Regions from separate parts of the Colwellia asteriadis genome, predicted to be linked through region 2. Evidence: predicted binding sites of a transcription regulator. Region 2 holds the regulator's gene; each other region holds the start of a gene.
The links. The regulator FNR, encoded in region 2, switches genes on or off when oxygen is low (the NO sensors DNR and NnrR bind a similar motif). The targets are predictions, from matches to a motif close to TTGATCTAGATCAA.
Positions count from the first base shown of each region.

Region 1: the regulator FNR is predicted to act here: its motif matches at 4,325-4,338, upstream of ccoG (cytochrome c oxidase accessory protein CcoG).
Region 3: the regulator FNR is predicted to act here: its motif matches at 3,469-3,482, upstream of ABD005_RS14305 (GbsR/MarR family transcriptional regulator).

Region 1 is NZ_BAAAFA010000006.1:21,325-28,614, forward strand. It holds gene ABD005_RS09460 (LysR family transcriptional regulator) at 1-97, shown strand, start outside; gene ABD005_RS09465 (hypothetical protein) at 354-755, opposite strand; gene ABD005_RS09470 (chitinase) at 930-2,384, opposite strand; gene ABD005_RS09475 (sigma-54 interaction domain-containing protein) at 2,727-4,172, shown strand; gene ccoG (cytochrome c oxidase accessory protein CcoG) at 4,372-5,763, shown strand; gene ABD005_RS09485 (hypothetical protein) at 5,827-6,018, opposite strand; gene ABD005_RS09490 (DUF1328 domain-containing protein) at 6,053-6,223, opposite strand; gene ABD005_RS09495 (PA2169 family four-helix-bundle protein) at 6,251-6,697, opposite strand; gene ABD005_RS09500 (MmcQ/YjbR family DNA-binding protein) at 7,007-7,290, opposite strand, start outside.
Region 2 is NZ_BAAAFA010000008.1:220,187-227,476, reverse strand. It holds gene ttcA (tRNA 2-thiocytidine(32) synthetase TtcA) at 1-664, opposite strand, end outside; gene uspE (universal stress protein UspE) at 1,008-1,952, opposite strand; gene fnr (fumarate/nitrate reduction transcriptional regulator Fnr) at 2,106-2,825, opposite strand; gene ABD005_RS12810 (sulfite exporter TauE/SafE family protein) at 2,882-3,601, opposite strand; gene ccoS (cbb3-type cytochrome oxidase assembly protein CcoS) at 3,601-3,849, opposite strand; gene ABD005_RS12800 (heavy metal translocating P-type ATPase) at 3,883-6,312, opposite strand; gene ABD005_RS12795 (FixH family protein) at 6,371-6,865, opposite strand; gene ABD005_RS12790 (c-type cytochrome) at 7,036-7,290, opposite strand, start outside.
Region 3 is NZ_BAAAFA010000010.1:32,182-39,471, reverse strand. It holds gene ABD005_RS14320 (DUF6942 family protein) at 1-240, opposite strand, end outside; gene ABD005_RS14315 (cytochrome d ubiquinol oxidase subunit II) at 358-1,356, opposite strand; gene ABD005_RS14310 (cytochrome ubiquinol oxidase subunit I) at 1,361-2,734, opposite strand; gene ABD005_RS14305 (GbsR/MarR family transcriptional regulator) at 2,878-3,417, opposite strand; gene ABD005_RS14300 (EAL domain-containing response regulator) at 3,614-4,822, opposite strand; gene ABD005_RS14295 (DEAD/DEAH box helicase) at 5,110-6,417, opposite strand; gene ABD005_RS14290 (DEAD/DEAH box helicase) at 6,678-7,290, shown strand, end outside.

The DNA of each region.
Region 1 (7,290 bases), on a different contig from region 2:
ATATTTAGTTTATCCAAACAGGAGTTATTTAGCCAAACGAGTGAGGGTACTCATTGACTTCATAATCGCTAATCATCAAAAATTCACACTCATTTAATGCGTAAACCGTGAGTTAAGCAGCATTATTCTCGCGACTTAATTATAAATAGGCCACCATAATTTTAACAAAGAGAGTTACTTAAGTAGATATAGTCACCTGAGCATCCAAAAAAGCTAAAAAACTGTACATTAACTACACAATCAAGACGAAAAAAGAGTGCTGATGAAAATAAAAAAGCACCTTATATAAGGTGCTTTTGTTTATCTAATCAACCGATAACCAAAGCTAACGGAAAAATTTTATGATAATTAATTTAAAAATATAAAGTTTCTAGTGTTTCACCTGCAACTTTAATATCACATTTGTCACCTGATTGTGAATTTGATGACTGAATAGCACCAGCCACCGCCCCAAACACACCACCTTGACGGTTTAAAACTGAGCTAAAGTAACAATGGCTAGACACTTCAACATCTTGATAGTTGGTTGTTAAGTTTAATGTTGGAGTATACGGAGGAAAACGTCCTTTCATTACAGGATCACCATTTACCGTAAGCTCTACTTCTTTGCGTTTCTCGTCGTACTGACCACCGAAGACATAAACCTTACCTTGATAAGCTATCGTTTTTTCTTGCGCTTGAATTGGTGGCGTTGAGCCACAGCCAGCTAATGTTATTAGTGCAACACTAGCAATTAGTAAAGATTTCTTTAACATAACTAATTCCATATAAAAAAGTGAGTATAAAATATAACCTAATAGCTATTAGCTTTCAATCAGCTAAATCATTAAATTTATGAATATAAACAATAGGTAATAATCACATTAACTAAAAATGGCATAGATAGCTCTATACCGTTTTTATACCTCTCAAATAAGGTCTTACTTTGCTTAAGGAGTAACGGTTGGTGCTTTAATCACTTTCCAAGGATCTCCTGCTCCTGGAATATTGCCTTGGCTGTACCATTTAGCTTCGTAAATCCCTGTTTGGTAAGATACTTGGTCTCCTCGTAAGTAAACTTTGCTATCAACCCATGCAGCAACACCATCGACAGGAGGCTCAACAACCGGTGTATCGAGCTGATCTACGACACGAATTTGCGGCCAACCGGCGTGAGAGTTATGAAAGTTAGTAACACATTTTTCATAATCGCCAGGCACTAACGCTGAGTATGCGGTTTGATAAGCAACTAACTTACATTCAAATGACTGACCTTCTGGGCGATCTGCATAATAGGTCCAGTCACCTTCCCAGTTGGTGTAAAGTACATCCGTAGCACCTTCAAGGTTAATACTGCCAAATGGCGTTTGTTGGTAACAAGTATTTAATTCATCCGACTGAATATCAATATTGTAATAAGCCGATAAACCTTCCCAGTAACGAATACGATTAACGGGTTGACCCTTAGTTTCATTTTGAGCGCCACATTCAATACCACCATTAATGACATTTATTGTGGTACCAAATCCATAACCAATACCCGCATTGGTTTCACGCTGCGATGGCACCCAAGTACGATCGATAACATGTAACATTGCTGGTTTTGGTGCTTGTGGCGTTAAGAAAAACCAAATAGCAGACGCCATATTCAACCATGAGTCAGCAACTAAACCAGGGTTATTTAATAATACCGAGGCATCACCATCAAACATCACTTCAGAAAAAGCACCGTAGTTAAAGTGATAAGATAATTGCTTAGCACCACGGCCAAAGTAACCCTTACCTGCGACACATGGCCAACGTGATGTTTGCCAATTCTGCTCATTACAGCCAACCGTATAGCCTGCATCACCTTCTGACCAGCTCATTTCACGCACGTGTACCAATGCCTGTTGCCACTCTTCAAGCTGTTGAGGGTTATCTGAAATGTTATCCTTACTAATATGACCGCCAGTTTCTTGAGCAAAATGGGCAAACGCCGTCACTATTGATTTTTTACAAATGGCGTCAGCATCTTTTGCGACATCAATATAGTCACCACAAAACGCAGGAAATTTGCCAATGGCACGTAAAAAGCGCGTATAGGTATATTCTGGTGCTGCCATTTTGGTTAAAAAATCCCACTCAGCTTCGGGGAAAATACGCTCGGCGCGCTTAACATTATCAGGATTAGTCGGTAAATTAGGATAAATTGCCTCAACCACTGCATTACTGCTTGTTTCTAAAGCTTTTGCCCAAATAGCGTACATAGGGTCTGCAGTTTTAGCATCACGCGAGGCATTGAGTTCAACACGAGAAACAACATAGCCATTTGGGTTTTCAGGGTCAACTTGTGGATTAATCGCGAGACTGCTGGTGCTTATACCACCGCAAATTAACACAGAAAGTACTTTGAGCTTGTTCATAAACACTTACCTTTTATTGTTTAGCGCTTTTTCATGCGCATTTATTATTTCTCTTGATGAGCTGACTTATCGAAAGATTGTAAACTATGTTGCAACAAAAAATTAACAAAAACATTACGTGTATCAGTTTCTTATGTCAAGGTTAAAAAATAAACAGGTGGTGTTGTTCTTCAGCAGATAAACATTGGGAGCTTTCATAACAAAAAGACTTATTTAGCCCTAAAAACTATCAAGGTCTCAAGTTCGGCGTTGTAAAGGCGCACTTATCTTTTCATACTTAATTTGTTATGCTGCCCAAAACCACGATATATCGTGTATTGATAAAGAGTGAATAGTTTTCATATGAAAGACAACCATAACAAAGATATTAACCACAGTATTAAAGCCTACTTAGCTGATTCAAATTTACTTCTCAATGCCATGGGTGAAGGCATTTATGGTTTTGATATTGAAGGGAATGCGGTATTTATTAACCCAGCCGCAGAACGTATGACTGGTTGGAAGTCTGAAGAATTGCTGGGTAAAAATATTCATCAATATCATCATCATAGCCATGCGAATGGCGATCATTACCCTAGTGAAGAATGTAATATTTATAACTCAATGCGCGATGGTGTCGAACGTAAAATTACCGATGAAGTATTTTGGCGTAAAGACGGCACTTCATTTCCCGTAGAATACACCTCAACCCCTGTATATAAAGACAATGTGATTGTTGGTGCGGTTGCAGTTTTTAGAGATGTTAGTCAACAGCGGCTTGCCGACAATAACCTACGCGACGCGTTAAAAAAAGTACAAGAGCTGACCGAACAGCTACAAGCAGAAAACACTTACCTACAAAGTGAAATTAATGAAGCATGGCAAGGCTCTGGGTTAGAAGGTAATAGCACTAAATTTACCGCCATGCTAGCGCAAATAAAGTTAGTGGCACAAACCGACAGCACGGTTTTAATTTTAGGTGAAAATGGTACGGGTAAAGAAGTCGTAGCGCGCAACTTACACCAGCTAAGTGCCCGTAGCAACAAGCCATTGGTGAAAGTGAATTGTGCTGCATTTACTGCTAATTTACTCGAGTCTGAGCTCTTTGGTCACGAAAAAGGCGCCTTTACCGGTGCCATAGAGCGTCGTAAGGGGCGTTTTGAACTGGCCGATAAAGGCACACTTTTTTTAGATGAAATTGGAGAGTTATCACTCGAGGCACAAAGTCGATTATTACGGGTATTACAAGAGCGCGAATTTGAGCGCGTTGGTGGCAGTAAAACCATTGCCGTTGATCTTCGTATCATAGTCGCGACTAATCGTGATTTATTCGCTATGGTTGAGCAAGGCCAATTTCGCATGGACTTATATTATCGCTTAAATGTTTTCCCTATTAACATTCCAGCGTTAAGAGATCGCATTGAAGATATCCCACTATTATGTAGCAGTATACTCAAACAACTGAATGCCAAACTTAACAAAAGCATTACCCATATTAATAAGCGTAGTTTAGCAAAACTAACCCAGTATCACTGGCCTGGAAACATCCGAGAGCTACAAAACATTCTTGAGCGTGAAGTTATTCTAGCCCAATCAAGCACCCTCAATATTCAGCAAAAATTTACTAAAAGTCATGCGGCAATCCCCTCAATAAATAAGCCACTAGCAGAAATCGAAAAAGCTTATATCACCGAAGTTTTAACGGATTGCCAATGGATTATTGGTGGCAATAGGGGCGCAGCAAAAGTGCTGGGGTTACCTGACAGCACACTAAGATCTCGCATGAAAAAGCTTAACATCTCTCGATAACTGCCAATAGTAATTAACCCTTGCTCACCACAACAGACACAAAATCCACGCTATATCGCGCATGCACGACATATCGTGCCTCAAAGCTCCTGACCACCAAATAAAATCCTTAAAATACAAATAGATAATAAAAATTAGTTTTGGCGTAAATCTTGATATTGATCAGGGTAATTACTCAATTATGACCCTGTAAATAATTATGAAATTTGATATCAAAGAAGAGCACCTCATCATTAAACCTTATAAGTCTAATGAATCTATTTATGTAAGAGAGCAAAAAGGATTTTATCAAAGAATACGACGCTACCTAGGTTGGTTATTAATGCTCACCTTTATCGCCATTCCCTTTATTCAATTTAATGGTGAACAAGCGGTATTACTCGATGTTGCTAAACAAGAATTTCGTTTATTTTCAGTAACATTCTGGCCACAAGATTTTGTACTGTTAGCAGGCATATTTATGGTTGCCGCATTCGCACTATTTTTTATTACCACATGGCTTGGTCGTGTTTGGTGTGGCTATACTTGCCCGCAAACTATATGGACACTTGCTTTTATTTGGGTAGAACATCGTATAGAAGGTAAGCGAAATCAACGTAAAGCGTTAGACAAAGCCCCATGGAGTATTAATAAATTACAAAAAAGAGTCGCTAAACACAGTATATGGCTAGTCATGTCGTTATTTACGGCCACTACCTTTATGTCTTATTTTATTCCAGCCTCTGATCTATACAGTGAAATGATCGCTTTTGAATGGTCAGGCTTAATTACGTTTTGGGTAGTGTTTTTTACTTTCTGTACTTATGGAAATGCCGGTTGGATGAGAGAGCAAGTGTGTATTTACTTATGCCCTTACTCTCGCTTTCAATCAGCCATGTTTGATAAAAACACCTTTTTAGTCGCCTATGACACTAAGCGCGGCGAAAGCAGAGGCCCACGTAAGCGTAAAGCCGATCATAAAAGCTTAGGTTTAGGCGACTGTGTTGACTGTAACTTATGCGTGGAAGTTTGCCCTGTTGGTATTGATATTAGAAACGGCATGCAATATGAGTGCATTAACTGTGGGTTATGTGTTGATGCTTGCGACGAAACAATGAGCCGCTTTAATTACCCTACAGGGTTAATTAGCTACACTAGCGAGCAACGACTGTTAAGTAAAAAGCCACAGCCATTTAACCTTAAATTAGCCGCTTATGGCAGCTTATGTATTATGCTCGTTGCTGCATTAGGTTTATGGATTAATGAACGTATACCGTTAGAAGCCTCAGTATTACGTGATAGAAACGCGTTATATCGAGTTAATTATGAAGGCATGGTAGAAAATACCTACACCTTAAAAATTCTCAATAAAAGCCAGCAAAGTGCCAACTACCGTATTTATGTGGAAGATATTGAACTAGATAAAATAATACAAGGTGAGCCAATAAAAACGGTACAAGTCGCTGCAGGAAAAATGCAAGAAGTACCACTAACTCTAAGTGTTGACAGTTATAACTTACAGCAGAAGATGACCAATATTAGTTTTATTATTCAATCAGTTAATCAACCAACGACGGTTGTCAAAAAAGAAACCGTATTTTTTAGTGATTAAAGAAAGCAGAGCGTAAAAAAAACCTGGGCTCATTAGCCCAGGTTAATTTAACAGTTTTTCAATTTAGCAGTCTTGCTTTTCAGCGCCTGCCAATTCTTTCGCTTTTTCACACGCATCTTCAACGGCGTTTTTGCTGTCGCTAACTACTTCATCTACTTTTTCACCGGCATCTTCTGCTGGTCCATCAGAACAGCCAAACATAGTTAACACAGCAGTAAGTGCAAATACTTTGCTCATCATTAATAACTTATTCATATCATTCTCCAATTAATTTCTATTTAACTTTTATTTAGCTTTTAGGTGTTTTTATCGCAGGAATAACAAATGATAAAACCAGCAACACTACAAAAATCCAAAATAAAAACTTAGCAACTCCTGTTGCTGCTCCTGCAATACCGCCAAATCCTAGGGCGGCTGCAACAAGCGCGAAGAGGAAAAATATAAGAGCCCAACGTAACATAGAACCTCCTAAGACTTAGCAGTTAAATTATGCCGTAACTAATTTCAGTTGCTTCATATGATTATGACAATGCTGCATACGTACTTGAATTTGTAACAATGTACTTTGACATTCTGCTGGTAGTTTTTTCATCAAGGCAGCCTCAATTTTTTCTAATACTTTATCTTCAATTTCTTCTAATTGAGATACATAAGTATGCTCTGCATCAGCGCTAATAACGGCAAGTACTTTAGTGTAAGCTTCACGTAACTCTACAGAAAATGCTGAGTCTTGCTCTATTTTACCTTCATCAATTAAAACGAACGTTTGTAGTTCCGCAATAGTGCGTGCTTTTTCATTAATATTATTTTCAAAAACATGCATAAGATGAGGGTTAGAGACTTTATCCATCGCTGAGCGATAAAACTCAATGCCACCATTTAGCACTCTCACTAACTCTTTAATTGGACCCATTTCATAATTTGAATTAGACATATTAATCTCCTTTTTATATTTACTGTTTTAAATTAAAAAGCGAATTTCGCTGGTAAAGAATTTTTAATTAACAACAACAAGATATGTGCAGGAGTCATACCAAAACATTAAAAATATAAAAAACAATTACTTATAATAAACCAAGAAATAGAAAACCCCTTTTATTGTAATAATTACACGCTCCATGTAATTGCTTCATATAAGATATACAGGTAGAGAAACTGCTTTTGTAACAAAGTCATTGAATAGAGATATCAAAGAAGGGTATGCGGAGCTTTAAAGGTTGATATTTTATAAGTAGATAAGGGGCTATTGATTCAAACCTAGCTCTTTTTGTTTCTTTTTTGTTAAACCAAGAGAGACTAATCGATATGATTCCTTTAAATAGTACAATAAGTCATCATTACTGTCGGCAACATTTTCAAATTGCTGGATCCACTTCATCCCTCTATTAGCAAAATAAGGCGCAGGTTTATACCCTACCGACTCTTTTAGAAAGCCAAAATTGGTATCAGAGGTTTTAAATATAAAAGCGGGCTTTTTATCATCACCCCAACCACCAATAGCAAATACTTTGCCCCCTACCTTCCAAA
Region 2 (7,290 bases):
TCTGACGCTGCATATTCGGTTGCGACCCACATAAATTACAAGGAATGATAGGGAAGTGTTTTAATGCCGCATATTGAATTAGCTCACTTTCTTTACAAAAGGCTAATGGTCTAATAACAACATGCTCACCATTATCAGACACTAATTTAGCTGGCATCGCTTTCATTTTACCGCCGTAAAACATGTTAAGCATTAAGGTTTCAATCATGTCGTCACGATGATGCCCTAATGCAACCTTAGTCGCGCCAATATTTTTCGCTACTTTATATAATATTGCGCGTCGTAAACGAGAGCAAAGACTACAGGTTGTTTTCCCTTCAGGAACTTTCTCTTTAACAATACCGTAAGTGTCTTCTTCAACAATATGGTACTCAATACCTAGCTCGTTGAGATATTGAGGTAATATATGCTCAGGAAACCCAGGTTGCTTTTGATCAAGGTTAACCGCAACAATATCAAAGTGAATAGGCGCAGATTCTTTAAGTAACATCAGAATACTTAACATTGCATAGCTGTCTTTACCCCCAGATAAACACACCATGACCTTATCACCGTCTTCAATCATATTGTATTGGGATATGGCTTGACCCACATGGCGTCGAAGCTTTTTTTCTAGCTTCATTAATTGTGTTTTTTGCAAGGCAGATAAAGGCGTATTAGACATGGGGATCAGTATTAATTCTACAAGTTGTTAATTGTCGCGCATTATACGCTTTATCGTAAAAAAGTAAAAATTGATCGTTTAGCTTTACCTTAGTTACAGTAAACTTACCGAATAGTTAATAAGGTATTTTATTATTTTTATGATTATTGATTGTGTAGGACTACAAGTTATCACTAATAATACGACTGGTGTTCGGTATAACTTATTGATTATTAAATTGTTATGATAGGTGAAAGTAGATTTGTCAGTAAATAATATGCGTATAAGTTAGATAAGTAGACTTTTGTAGCTCAAAGTGAGTACTTGATGAGCTACGTATAGTATATGTGATTGGCTGTTTACTTTAGTTAGCCAGCGGAGAAATATAACCGTCAGGTTTTAACGCTAATACATCACAGTTTAACTGATCAATCACATGTTCAGCGGTATTACCAATCAACGCTGCCGATATGCCAGTACGACCAATGGTTCCTAAAACAACTAATTCAGCATCTAGTTTTCGGGCAAACTCTTCAATAACCGTTTCTGGTAAGCCTTCACCAATATGAGTGTTTGTTAATTCAACACCAAATTGTTCAGCATGTGTGTTCATGGCTTCTTGGTGATGCTTTAGCATGACTGCATTGTATTCGGTGGCATCAAACTCAGGAACTTCAATAGCGATATTAATTGGGGTGCCAGGGTAAGAGTTGACTAAGTGTAAATTACCGTCAACCACAGCTGTTAGTTGTTTAGCTTGCTTTGTTATTTTGCTATTGAGTGAGCTATGTTCGCTCTCATCACTACCAATATTAAGAGCTGCTAGAATATTACCATTTTTTGGCCACTCGTGATCTTTGACTAATAATACCGGGCATGGACATTTTCTCAGGATATGCCAATCAGTAGGTGTAAAGACTACTGATTTAAATTTATCATGTTGATGAGTTCCTTTAATAACCAGATCAAAGTTGTGCTCAATTACTTGATTGATAATGGCTTCGTAAGGCCTGTTATGCCATACGACTTTGCTAGTTACTTGCGTATTAGGCGCTATTTCGGCGATAATTTCATCTAACCATTTTTGTTTCTCATCGATAACCATTTGACGCATAGAGTCGCGTTCGTTATGAGATAGTATTGTTGTCATCTCATAGGAAAAATCAAAAATGCTGAAAAAAGCAGTAATATTAATGGCTGTATTGTTATTTTTATGAATACGTGAGGCTAGATCTACAGCTCGCTTTAAGGCTTTTTGCTCATCAGTTGTTGGGTCGATAATAACCAGTATATTTTGATACATTTCCATGGTAAACCTCTCGTTAATAAAAGTAATTCATAATTACTTTATAGCAAAATTGAGGAGTGAATGCTTGATTTAAATTAAGATATTATGAATTGATTTCATTAAACACCGAGATAAACGGAGCTATCTCGGTGGGGGAGGAAAAGCTATAACTAATTAAATTTCTGCGACGTCAGACAAGGCGTCAATATCTACAATAGTAATTAATTTACCGTCTACTTTGATTAAGTTACTTTTATGAAAACGATTAAGTAAACGACTAATCGTTTCAACAGTTAAGCCAATATAATTACCAATATCGCTACGAGTCATGGTTAACCTAAATTCAGTTGCTGATAATCCTCGCGAATGATAGCGCTCACTTAAGGTCACTAAAAAAGTAGCTACACGTTGCTCAGCGTTTTTTCTATTAAGTAAGGTTAACATTGCCTGATCGGTTTTAATTTCATTACTCATTAGACGTAATACCTGCTTTTTCAACTTAGGCATAGTGTTAGAGAGCTGATCAAGGTTATTATAAGGGATTTCACAGACCATCGAAGTTTCAAGCGCCTGAGCAAAGCTAGGGTGACAGCTTTCTGCAATGGCATCAAAACCCAGTAAATCTCCTGCTAAATGAAAACCTGTTATTTGTTCTTCGCCTTGCTCATTAACCGTAAATGTTTTGAAAGTCCCTGAACGAATAGCAAATAAGGCGTGTAATTGTTGTCCGTCATGAAAAATTTTATCGCCTTTATGAATAGGACGTTTTCTATCGATAATGTCATCAAGGCTATTTAACTCTTGCTCATTCAGTGAAAAAGGTAAACATAATTCACTAATACTGCAGTTTTGACACTTAATGTGTTGTATACCGGGGCAATTTTTACTTGGCATAATAGATAATAACTCTTAATTTAAAGGACTGTAATATCGACCGTGCTGATAGGGTATTAGAACATTAATTGATATGCAACAGTTAAACTATAACAGCCATATAATATTAGAGAAATTGCCATTGTTTTCTTGAAGTTAGCATTAAGCAAAAGGCTTTTAAAGCTATTAATACCTAGAGACAGTGCTATGAGCGCAGGCAAAGTACCTAAACCAAAAAATAACATTATTCCTGCTCCTGTTAGGCTACTTCCGCTAGCTAATGACCAGGTGAGGGTTGAATAAACTAGCCCACAAGGTAACCAACCCCATAAAGCCCCTAAACCTAAAGCTTGTTTGGTGCTATTGACGGGAATGACATACTTAGCTAATGGTGACAAATAACGCCATAAATACTTCCCAAGCGCTTCTACTCTGTTTAACCACATTAACCATTGACCTAAATATAAGCCGAGTAGAATTAAAAATATGGCGGCAACCATGCGCAACCCCCCAAGGGGAACACCGATACTTTTTGCAGCTAATGAGCCACTAAAGCCGACAATCGCGCCAATCAAGGTGTAGCTGGCAATACGGCCAATATGATATGAAAATATTAAAGACGTGTTATTGCTTGATTTTGTCGGGTAGGTCTGCTGTTCAGTGATAGCAATATCACCTTGTTGTTTAGGTTTTTCAGTAGCCGACGTTAGCATGGTAGTAATACCCCCACACATGGCTAAACAGTGACCTGAGCCTAGTAAACCAACAATAAAAGCTGATAGTAAATCGGTTAGCATTACTTCTTTACATCAGCGCTTGAATTATTGGTGGGGTTTGTAGCTAGAGGTGCAGCGTTAGCTTTTGCTGCTATATTGCTATCACTCGGCGCTGATTTTTCTTGATCTTTTTGCTGGCTATCATCATTAAACAAGATGCTCATACCTTGTTTTTCTAAATCATCAAATTGCTCTGTTTTAACTGCCCAGAAAAAAAGATAAATCCCTAATGCGGTTAGAATCGCCGCAACTGGAATTAAAATATACATTATACTCATCACTAAACCCTCGGTGTTTACTAATTACTTTTTCAACAAGCGAAGTGAATTAGTTATGACTAAAATAGAGCTGGTTGACATACCAATGACTGCCATGTAGGGCGTGATATAACCCGCTACGGCCAATGGTAGTACAATAGCATTATATCCAAACGCCCATAAGTAGTTTTGAATAATAATTCGACGGGTTTTATGACCCACCTTTATTAGCGTATTGATGCTACTTAACTTATTATTAAGTAAAATAACATCAGCACCACTTTTAGTAATATCGGCGCCACAACCCATCGCAATAGATACATGCGCTGCGCCAAATACAGGTGAGTCGTTAACGCCATCACCGGTCATGGCAACATTAAATTTTTCATTTTGCTGAGCTTGCTGAATTTTATGCATTTTATCTTGAGCACTAAGCGAGCCTTCAACAGAGCTTAGCGGTAACACCGTTGCTAACTTATCACAGGCTTGTTGACTATCACCAGATAGCAGCATAGTGCGGCCAGTTTTATTAAGCGCTTCAATAACAGCATTCGCATCGTCACGAATTTGATCGACCAAATAAAATGAGGCGATAACTTGGTTGTTTTTAATTAATGTACAATTTGCATCTTGATGATTGCTTATCGCTTGTTGTGCATTTTCATCTAATTGTGAAATAGCCCAACCACTTTTACCAATAGTGTAATGATCAGCATCAATATCACCGCTAACCCCTTTACCTGAGTGCACAGTAATATTTTGAGCTTGAATTGAGAAGTCACGATGGGCGGTAAATGGCTTCGCAATGGGATGCTCAGAGTGTGCCTCTAATGCCGCAGCAATAGCAAGCACATTCTCTTTAGTATATTCGCCATTAACTTCCACGCGGTTTATTTGAAACTCGCCTGTGGTTAAAGTCCCTGTTTTATCAAAAGCAAAGCAATTTAATTGTGGTACGGCTTCCATTACATGCCCACCTTTGATCATAATGCCGTCTTTATTAAGACGTGTTGTTGCACAAGTTAATCCTGTAGGTGTTGCTAAGGAAAGGGCGCAAGGGCAGGTTGCCACTAATACTGATAAGGTAATCCAAAACGCTTCTTCTGGTAGATGTTGATGCCAATATAGCGCGGTACAAATAGAGGTGATTAAAATCAGCGCAACAAAAAACTGAGCTATTTTATCTGACAGTTGCGCCAGTTTAGGTTTATGCGCTTGGGATTGCTCACTTAATCGAATCAATTGGCTTAAAAACGAATGGCTGGTAGGCTGTTTGACTTGCACGGTAATATTGCCATCACCATTAATGGTGCCGGCAAAAACGTTATCAGTGACGGATTTACTAATTGGTAATTGCTCACCGGAGAGCATGGCTTCATTAAGCTGGCTTGAGCCTGAAACAATAACGCCATCAGCAGGAACCACTTCGCCTGGTTTGATTAATACATGATCATCAACGACTAATTGTTTCGCTGCAATAAGTTCTTCTTCATAGGTGTTATGACCTGCTGGTGAAGTGATAGTCGTTAGTTTTGTCGCAGTCATTGGCATTAGTTTTAATAAGTTGGCAGATACTTGCGCTGCGCGTGATCGGGCTCTAAATTCGAGAAACTTACCAATGAGCAGTAAAAAGGTAAACATACTGACAGATTCAAAGTAAACTTCACCTTGTCTGGTAATAGTCGCCCATGCGCTGGCGGTAAAGGCGAGTATTATAGCAATGGAAACGGGGACATCCATTGAGAGCCGTTTCATTTTTATGGCGTTAAACGCACCCGTATAAAATGGAAAGGCGCCATAAATTATAATTGGTGTGGTTAATATAAAGCAAACCCAGCGGAAATAGTGTTTATGATCTTCTGACATGTCAGAAAATGCACCAAAATATAAACCCGTGGCAATCATCATCACCTGCATCATTAAAATGCCACTGATGCCTAAGCGTTTAATAAAGGCTTTGCTTTGTTTTTTATTACGTAACTCGGCTTCATTCGCTTTAAAAGGGAGAGCGTGGTAACCAATGTTTTCAATAGCGGTTAAAATATCGCTTAAGTTGAGTTCTGCATGACGCCATTTAACAGTAGCACGCTGTGTAGTCGCATTCACACTAATACTGACCAAGCCTGACAATTTATCAAGTTGCATTTCAATTAACCAAGCACAAGCTGCACAGCTAATACCATCAATGGTTAAAATAGCTTCTTTGGTGTCATTATCTTGATAAATAAACTCGTTTTGTAATGCCGCTTCATCAAGTAGTTTATTTTTTTGTAATTGTTCAGGAATGAGCGATTGTCCCTTATTGGCAGGCTCAGTTCGTACTGAATAATATTGAGTTAAGCCATTATCAACAATGGTTTGCGCTACTGCTTGGCAACCAATACAACACATTGGCTGTTCGGTGTTATTAATAGTAACCAAAAGGCTTATACCCGAAGGTACAGCCTCGTTACAATGAAAACATTTTAGAGTCATGGCTTAAAATCTATTAAAATAAAACACTAGCAGGATGTATAAATAATGGTAGTAATTGTTACTGCACTTTCGTTGGATCAGGAATCAATTCAATAAAGTCACTTTGTGGTAAGCCAATAGTGTCTTGAATTTTCCATTTATTCTCAAATGAACTGAGTGTGATTTTCCACTTACCATTAATAGGCTCTTCAAAATAGTGTCTGAAATTACCATTAGCATCAGGTGTTAATGTGAGTTTGAAATCATGTGCTTCTAATGTTGGGTGAACAAAGTCAATGTTTAATAGCGGGAAAGTTTTTTCAATACCCGTTGGTTTGATAATTAAATTATTACCCTCGGTTCTTAGCGCAAAACGCATACCAAGCTTTTGCGCAAGTTTAACTTTAGATACTTGAAAGTTAATCGCTTTACCTTTTTTATAATAATCACCGACAACTACCGTATCAGGATTACTATTTGCGATAATATAAAATGTTGTTCCTGAAATTAAAGAAACAAACGGTAGGCCAAAAACTAACCACGCCCAAGGCTCACGATACCAAGAAGTTTTCATTTGATTTGCTTATTTTAAGAGTGTGTAAAGTGGCGATATTATAACTTTTTTATTGCTGAACAGCTAGGATATGATAGATAAATACATATAAAAAAAGCCCTTGTTTACAATTAGTAACAAGGGCTTTTTATGTTAATTAATTACTGATTTATAAGAAATTAATTAAACAGTTAGTCTTGAGAAAGGCTATACACATATGCACTGATCACGTGAACTTTCTCTTCGCCAAGAATATCTTTCCATGGCGGCATTATACCAGCACGACCATTGCGAATTGATTCTTCAACGGCACGTTTAGAGCCACCATATAACCAAATGTTGTCAGATAAGTTTGGTGCGCCCATTGGTGTACCCATAGCTAAGCTACCTTCACCATTAGGGCCATGACATGCTGCACACATCGCAAACTTAGCTTTACCAGCTTT
Region 3 (7,290 bases), on a different contig from region 2:
AGTTTGTGCATTTTTTGAAAAAGTATAATAAGAGCTATTTAAGGCATAAAGTAGCTTAGCATAAACATTAAAAACCTTACGCCAACCATTACCACACGCTTGATTAATGCTATTTATTTCGCCAGTCACTAACGGATTAACGCTAGTGAGATTTTGATATTCAAACATATTGGGTTGATTAGCAATGTAAACGGCAAAATTAAAGTTACAATCACCAAAGCCTTTTAACTCCTCCACGATGTTTTCATTGGCCAACTGCTGCGCTGTAATTATTGCTGTCATATTATTATCACTATTATTCATAACACGCTTCATTCGCTCACTTAATAACGAGAAAACTCAAGGGAAACACTGTGCTTAATGATATCGTAATTCTTGTACCTTGCCCCAGAAAACTCGGTATGAAAAAGCGGTATAACTTGCAATCACTGGAATAACAACAATAGCGCCCCACAAAATAAAGCTCAATGACTCAGGTGCAGAAGCGGTTTCCCAGATAGTTAATTTGCCTGGCACAATATAAGGGAAAAAGCTAAACGCCAAGCCAATAAAGCATAAAGTAAAAATAATAACCGTTAAAAAAAATGGCAACCAACAATGTCTATCTTCTGTTTTAGGTAAGTTTTGTAAAACGCGATAACTCACAGCAAATAAAGTAAAACATAACAATGGCAGAGGTAAAATATATAAGGTGACAGGCCAAGTAAACCATTTAGCGTAAACATCAGCATTTATCAGTGGGTTAACTATTGACACTAATAGCACACCAAAAAAACAAATCCAGCCAGCTTTTTTAGCCCAGTTCACCGCTTGAATTTGTAATGCTCCCTCGGTTTTCATAATTAGCCAACATGCGCCAATATAGCTATATGCTGCAGCAACACCAAAAGCACTTAACATACTAAAACAATATGCCGCCATTGAGCTTTCAAACCCCATAACATACATACCTAACATGTAGCCTTGGCTTAATGCTGCTAGCAAAGAGCCTGCTTTAAAAACCTTATTCCACGTAGGCTTATGACTAAAAGCCGCTTTAGCCCTAAAATCAAACGCAACGCCACGTAGTACTAAACTAATCAGTAAAATCGCGGTAGGTAAATACAGCGCCTCAAACACATAACTATGGGCAACAGGGAACGCGATCAGTAATAAGCCAATAGCTAATACCAACCACGTTTCGTTAGCATCCCAAAATGGACCAATTGAAGCTATCATAGTGTCGCTATTGTCGGCTTGTTCAAGAGGTAATAAAATCCCAACACCTAAGTCATAACCATCGAGAATGGCATATAACAAAATAGATACGCCCATTAACGCAGCAAAAATCGTTGCTAATGTATTAATTTCAAACATAATATTACTCCTGCGCTAACGTAGCGTTTATGCTAGCTTGCTTAAGTGATGGTTGCTGCTCTGTTTCGCTAATCTCTTCAATTTCAATAGCTCGACCTGCCATTGTAAAAATGGTGTGTAAGTAGGCAACCATTAAAACGAGATAGAGCAATAAGTATAATGATAGCGATAAAGCAACATTGCCTGGCGCGATTGTCGTTGCAGCATCTTTAACCGTTAATACACCGGTAACTAACCAAGGTTGGCGACCTATTTCAGTGACATACCAACCAGCTAACGTACCAATCCAACCTGAAAAGCTCATCATCACGAGTATTTTTAACAACCAACGAGGTAACTTATCTTTACGCCATAACTGAATACGGGCTAACCAAGCAAGAAGTAACATCAACATACCTAACCCCACCATCACCCTAAAAGCATAAAATACGGGCTTAACAGGAGGGTGATTACCTTCAAATTCATTTAATCCTTTTATTTCGCCATTAAAGTCATGAGTTAAAATAAAACTCGCCATGGCAGGAATCGCTAGCTCAAAAGTATTTTGCTTGTTTTTTTCATCGGGAATCGCAAACAAAAGCAAAGGTGCAGACTTTTCGGTATGCCATATTCCTTCCATCGCCGCAATTTTTTGAGGTTGATGCTTCAGTGTATTTAAGCCATGTAAATCACCAACAAATATTTGCAATGGGGTTAACACCATCGCTACGCTTAGTGCTATTTTCAACGTCAGTTTAGGGGCTCTTTTATCATCTCCTTTCAGCAGTCTATAAGCGCTAATACCAGCAATTAAAAAGGCAGCTGTTAGCCCTGATGCTAATAACATGTGGCTTAAGCGATAAGGAAAAGACGGGTTAAATATAATCGCTAGCCAATCAACGGGAAAAGCTACGCCGCCTCTCATTTCATGCCCTTGCGGAGTTTGCATCCATGAGTTGAGTGCTAAAATCCAAAATGATGATAAAGTTGTGCCAAATGCAACAATTAGCGTAGAGAGCGTATGCACTTTGGCAGAAACACGATTAATACCAAAAAGCATAATGCCAAGAAAGCCCGCCTCTAAGAAAAATGCCGTCAGCACTTCATAACCTAATAACGGCCCTGCAATATTACCAACCGTTTCCATAAACTTCGGCCAGTTTGTGCCAAACTGGAATGACATGGTAATACCGCTGACAACGCCTATAGCAAAAGTGATAGCAAATATTTTTACCCAAAAACGATAGGCTCGCATCCATACGGGATCAGCCGTTTGATCAAAGCGTAATTTAAAGAAAAATAAAAACCAACTTAACGCAATCGTAATAGTAGGAAAAAGAATATGAAAGCTAATATTCGCAGCAAATTGAATACGAGATAACATTAAGGTTTCAAACATGTGTGACTCCTAATGATTGCATTTTCAGCGCTCTTACGTTCAATGCTGACTTACTGCAATCGGTTGATTTTATTTATTGTTATATTGAAGGCTAGCGATAATATTAATAAAAAGGCTCAAAGCCTCACTATTTATAATCACCGTTACTTTAAAAGTCGGTCTTTCATATCAATAACTTTGCTCACCCCTGCTCCCAATTTCATTAACGTATTGAGTTTTTCAGGGCTTAAACTTTGCAGCTCTGCCGCCCAATGAGTGATTGTTTCTAATAAGTCATGAATCTCTTTCATTTTTTCTTGCGCAAAAAGTGCTTCTTGCGTATTAGGAGTTTCCAGTAAATTACTGCGCAGTAATGATAAAGTAGGGTCTACCTCACGTTTACGACGCTCCTCAAATACCCGTATTGCCATTTCCCAAATACTACCCGCTGGTGTGTAATATTCTTTTCGGTCTTTAGGTTTGTGTTGTACTTGCACTAAACGCCAAGACTGTAACTCTTTAATGCCCATACTGACATTACCTCGAGATATGTTTAACGCTTCTGATATTTGTATTGCACTGAGCGCTTGTTCGTTAATAATTAACAAACCATACATTTGACCGACAGTACGATTGAACCCCCAACGGCTCCCCATTTCGCCACAATGCATAACGAACGATTCAACTTGCGATGACATTAACATTAAAAAACCAACTATTAAACTTTCAGAACATTCTGAAAGTTTAAACCTAATTTGATTTAGATCAAGGTTTATTTGCAATACTTTGTTGGTAAATATTGGAAGTTATGACTGACACTAGCGCTACATATAAGTGCAGAAAGGTAAATTGCTACTAAAGTTGGAACTAAGGCAGGATAAGGTAGGAACTAAAATAACGTTATGTAAGCGACAACCAATCCCGTTGCCAAGCTAAAATATGTTTTGCCTCCATAGGTTTAGCAATAAAATAACCTTGTGCTATATCACAACCCATTTCAGTGACTAAGCTCATAACGCGACTGTCTTCAATACCTTCGGCAATGGTGCGCATATTAAGTTTTTTAGCAATAGATAAACTTGTGTTAATTAAAGAGATTTGATTGGGGTTGTCTTGGTTATCAATAAAATAACTTTTATCGAGTTTTAGATAAGTTAGGGGAAGCTCTTGTAAACGCTCAATGGTTGAATGTCGTTGCCCAAAATCATCGAGCGCTAAAGCAACACCTCGCATTTTAAGTCGATTTAAGTTTACCAATTCTTGTGCTTGGTCATTAGCTAATACCCCCTCGGTAATTTCTAAGCATAACCTATCAGCTGGCATCGAAAACTCTGTCAGAAGACTAAAAATAGTATCTGCAAATTCAGGCTGCTGCAGCGCGATAGGTGAAATATTCACAGAAAGTTTTAAATCTAGCCCATAGGCAAACCAATGTTTCCAATCACGCATTGATTTTTTTAAGACCGCTAAAGTAATATGAATTATCAACTCACTTTCTTCTGCTTTATCAATAAATCGATCAGGAGAAACCATACCTAAACTGGGGTGGTTCATACGGCATAAAGCTTCAACGCCGATAAATCCTCGACTAGATAACTCAACTTGTGGCTGATAACGCACTTCAATATTATCGCTTTTAATCGCCCTAATAATTTCATAGTTTTTTAATGACTCTAATGTTGGGCGTTTTACTCTTGAAGTACCTATTTTATTAAATATATTTTCAAAATCATCTTCATGAATGGGTTTTACTAAAGTGCCTAGGTAATTCAAGCCATACTTTTTAGCTAATAAACCAACCGATGAAATTATTTTTGTAGAAATGCCACTCATGATCACAACATAACCTTTATATTCAAGTTTACTCAGTTTTTCTAATAACTGAATTCCATCAATATTTGGCATATTAAGATCTAAAAAGAGTAAATTTATTTGTGTACTTTGACGAAGTATTTGCATGGCTTCGGGAGCTGAAGTAGCGACATGTTGGTGCCTGATATTGAAGTTATTCACTAGTACTTTGCTTACATAGCTTAAAATAGCTTGGCTATCATCTACTAACAGTACATTTAACCAATCAAAGCTAGGTCGTTCCGTTGTTGCTTTCATGTAGCCTCCTGCCAATACAAGTTACGCCTACGGTTCAATAAACAACCATATTTACATGGTTAAGTATTAACTCTGTACGACGAAAAGCAAATATTTAACTGAATTAACCTTTTCATTGTTGCCTATAAAAGCTCAATGAAAGCAGTTGGACCCATTTGTAAAATAAAAACGAAATAGCTAGGGGGTTGTTCTTTCAGCCTCAGAGGTAAGCAAAATATTAAAGCCGCTCTAAATGTAGTCACTTTTAGAGCAGCTAACATTAAGAATAAGCCAATTTATAGAGAAACCTACTCAGGCTCAGAGTATCCCGCCCAAATATCGGCATTAATTGTGGTTTTCTTTTTACGCTTTTTCTTTCCGCTACCTTCGGGTTTTGCCATAGGTTTAGCTGGGGCTAAAATAGAGTCCTCGGTAATTTCATCAGCCTCAAAACCTTTAACTTGTTCACGCTCTAAACGAATTTTATTTTTCTTTTCAATTACTTTAAAGTGATGAAAATCTTCATGATCAATTAAAGATAATGCTAAGCCGACTTCGCCTGCTCGACCACTTCGACCAATACGGTGCATATAATCAGCAGGACTTCGAGGTAAATTGAAGTTTATCACAACGGGTAGCTTTTCAATATCTAAACCACGCGCAGCAATATCTGTGGCAATTAACATTGCTATTTCACCCGATTTAAACCCCTCAAGTACTCGCGTACGCTCGGTTTGTCCTTTATCACCATGAAATACTTCTGCGCTAATACCACGCTTTGATAACTTTTGCGCTAAATGCTCACAGTGATTTTTAGCGTTAACAAAAATCAATGCTTGTCGCCATTGGTGTTGCTCAATTAAATGCGCTAAAACTGCCGTTTTTTCACCTTGATTAACGGTAAAAACACGCTGTACTAAAGTGCTAGCATCGCTGCTTTGCACTTGTATTTCAACTGGATTATTAAGCAATTCTTGTGTTAGAGCTTGTACTTGTTCAGGAAAGGTTGCTGAAAACAATAGTGTTTGTTTAGTTTTAGGGGTTAACGCTAATAACGCAGAAAGCTCTTCAGTAAAACCTAGGCTTAACATACGGTCGGCTTCATCAAACACTAAGGTATTAACTAAATCGAGTTTAATAGCATTACTTGAAATTAAATCAAGTAATCGTCCAGGAGTTGCCACTAAAATATCACAGCCGCCACGTAACGTGAGCATTTGCGTATTCACTGAAACGCCACCAAAAACCGCAACGGTTTTAATTGCACCATTTAAATGTGCCGCATAAGATTTTATGCTATCGGCAACTTGCTTGGCTAATTCTCGCGTCGGCACCAAAATAAGCCCAGCAACGTAATTACCGTTATGCTGTTTTGTATTTTTTACTGAAGCTAACTTTTCAGTGTGCAACTTTTGCAGTAACGGTAAAGCAAAAGTTGCTGTTTTACCTGAGCCCGTATTTGCGCCAGCAATTAGGTCACGTCCAGATAATACACTTGGAATAGCCTTTTCCTGAATGGGGGTTGCTCGCAGATATTCCAGCTCTGTTAGTCGTGTTAATAAAGGCGATATTAGCCCAAGATCAGTAAAATTGATTGGTGTTTTGGCTGAGGTCATTAAATTATTAGGTTCAAAACAAAAAGGTATAGCACATTTTAGCGTATTTCTGCCTCGCTCAGTTAGTAAATTCGCTAAAACGCTACATTGAAGCTTTCATGACGCAGTGTTATTATCCAATAACATGATAAATAAATTCAATTAATGGCATTAAATAACAAACTCACATATCAGTATATTTGTTATTACAGCTCTACTTATTTTCTATTCTCTTGCTTATACGCTCACTAAACTATTTGAATGCTAACTAATTAAAACTTATGACCAAAAACACCTTTACCCCTGAATTACTTGAAAAACACTTTAGTAAAAATGAATGGAAAAAAGGCACAAGAATTTTTCAGGACAAAGGCGTTAACACTTGCGCCCTTGATGGCGGCATAATTAGGGGAGTAGTATTAAGTGAGCGTTCACGCCAATCGAGTTACTTAACAAGATTAGTGTTAAATATTAAACACGATGGCATGGCGAGTTATTGCGACTGTTACATTGGGCGAAATTGTAAACATGCGGCTGCCTTAGCACAGCATTTTATTAACGAGCATTTTGATCATAATAGCATCGCCTCTTCTGAAAAAACCGTTGATAAGTGGTTAAGCCGTTTTCAAGCTCAACCTAGTAGATACCAGCCAAACATCCAACAAAAATCTTTATTATATTTTTTAAAGCCTAACAGTTATGTTGACGGGGATTATTTCACCTTAACAATTAAGTCAACCAAACCTAAAAAAAACGGTGGTTGGAGTAGCACACTTGGCAGCGAACACTCTCCTAGCTCGTTAATTAATAGTGCCTATGCAACAAGCGATGATGTATTAATTATTACCGAACTCATGCGCACCAACCAATATGGCGACAATATTAAATACTTTG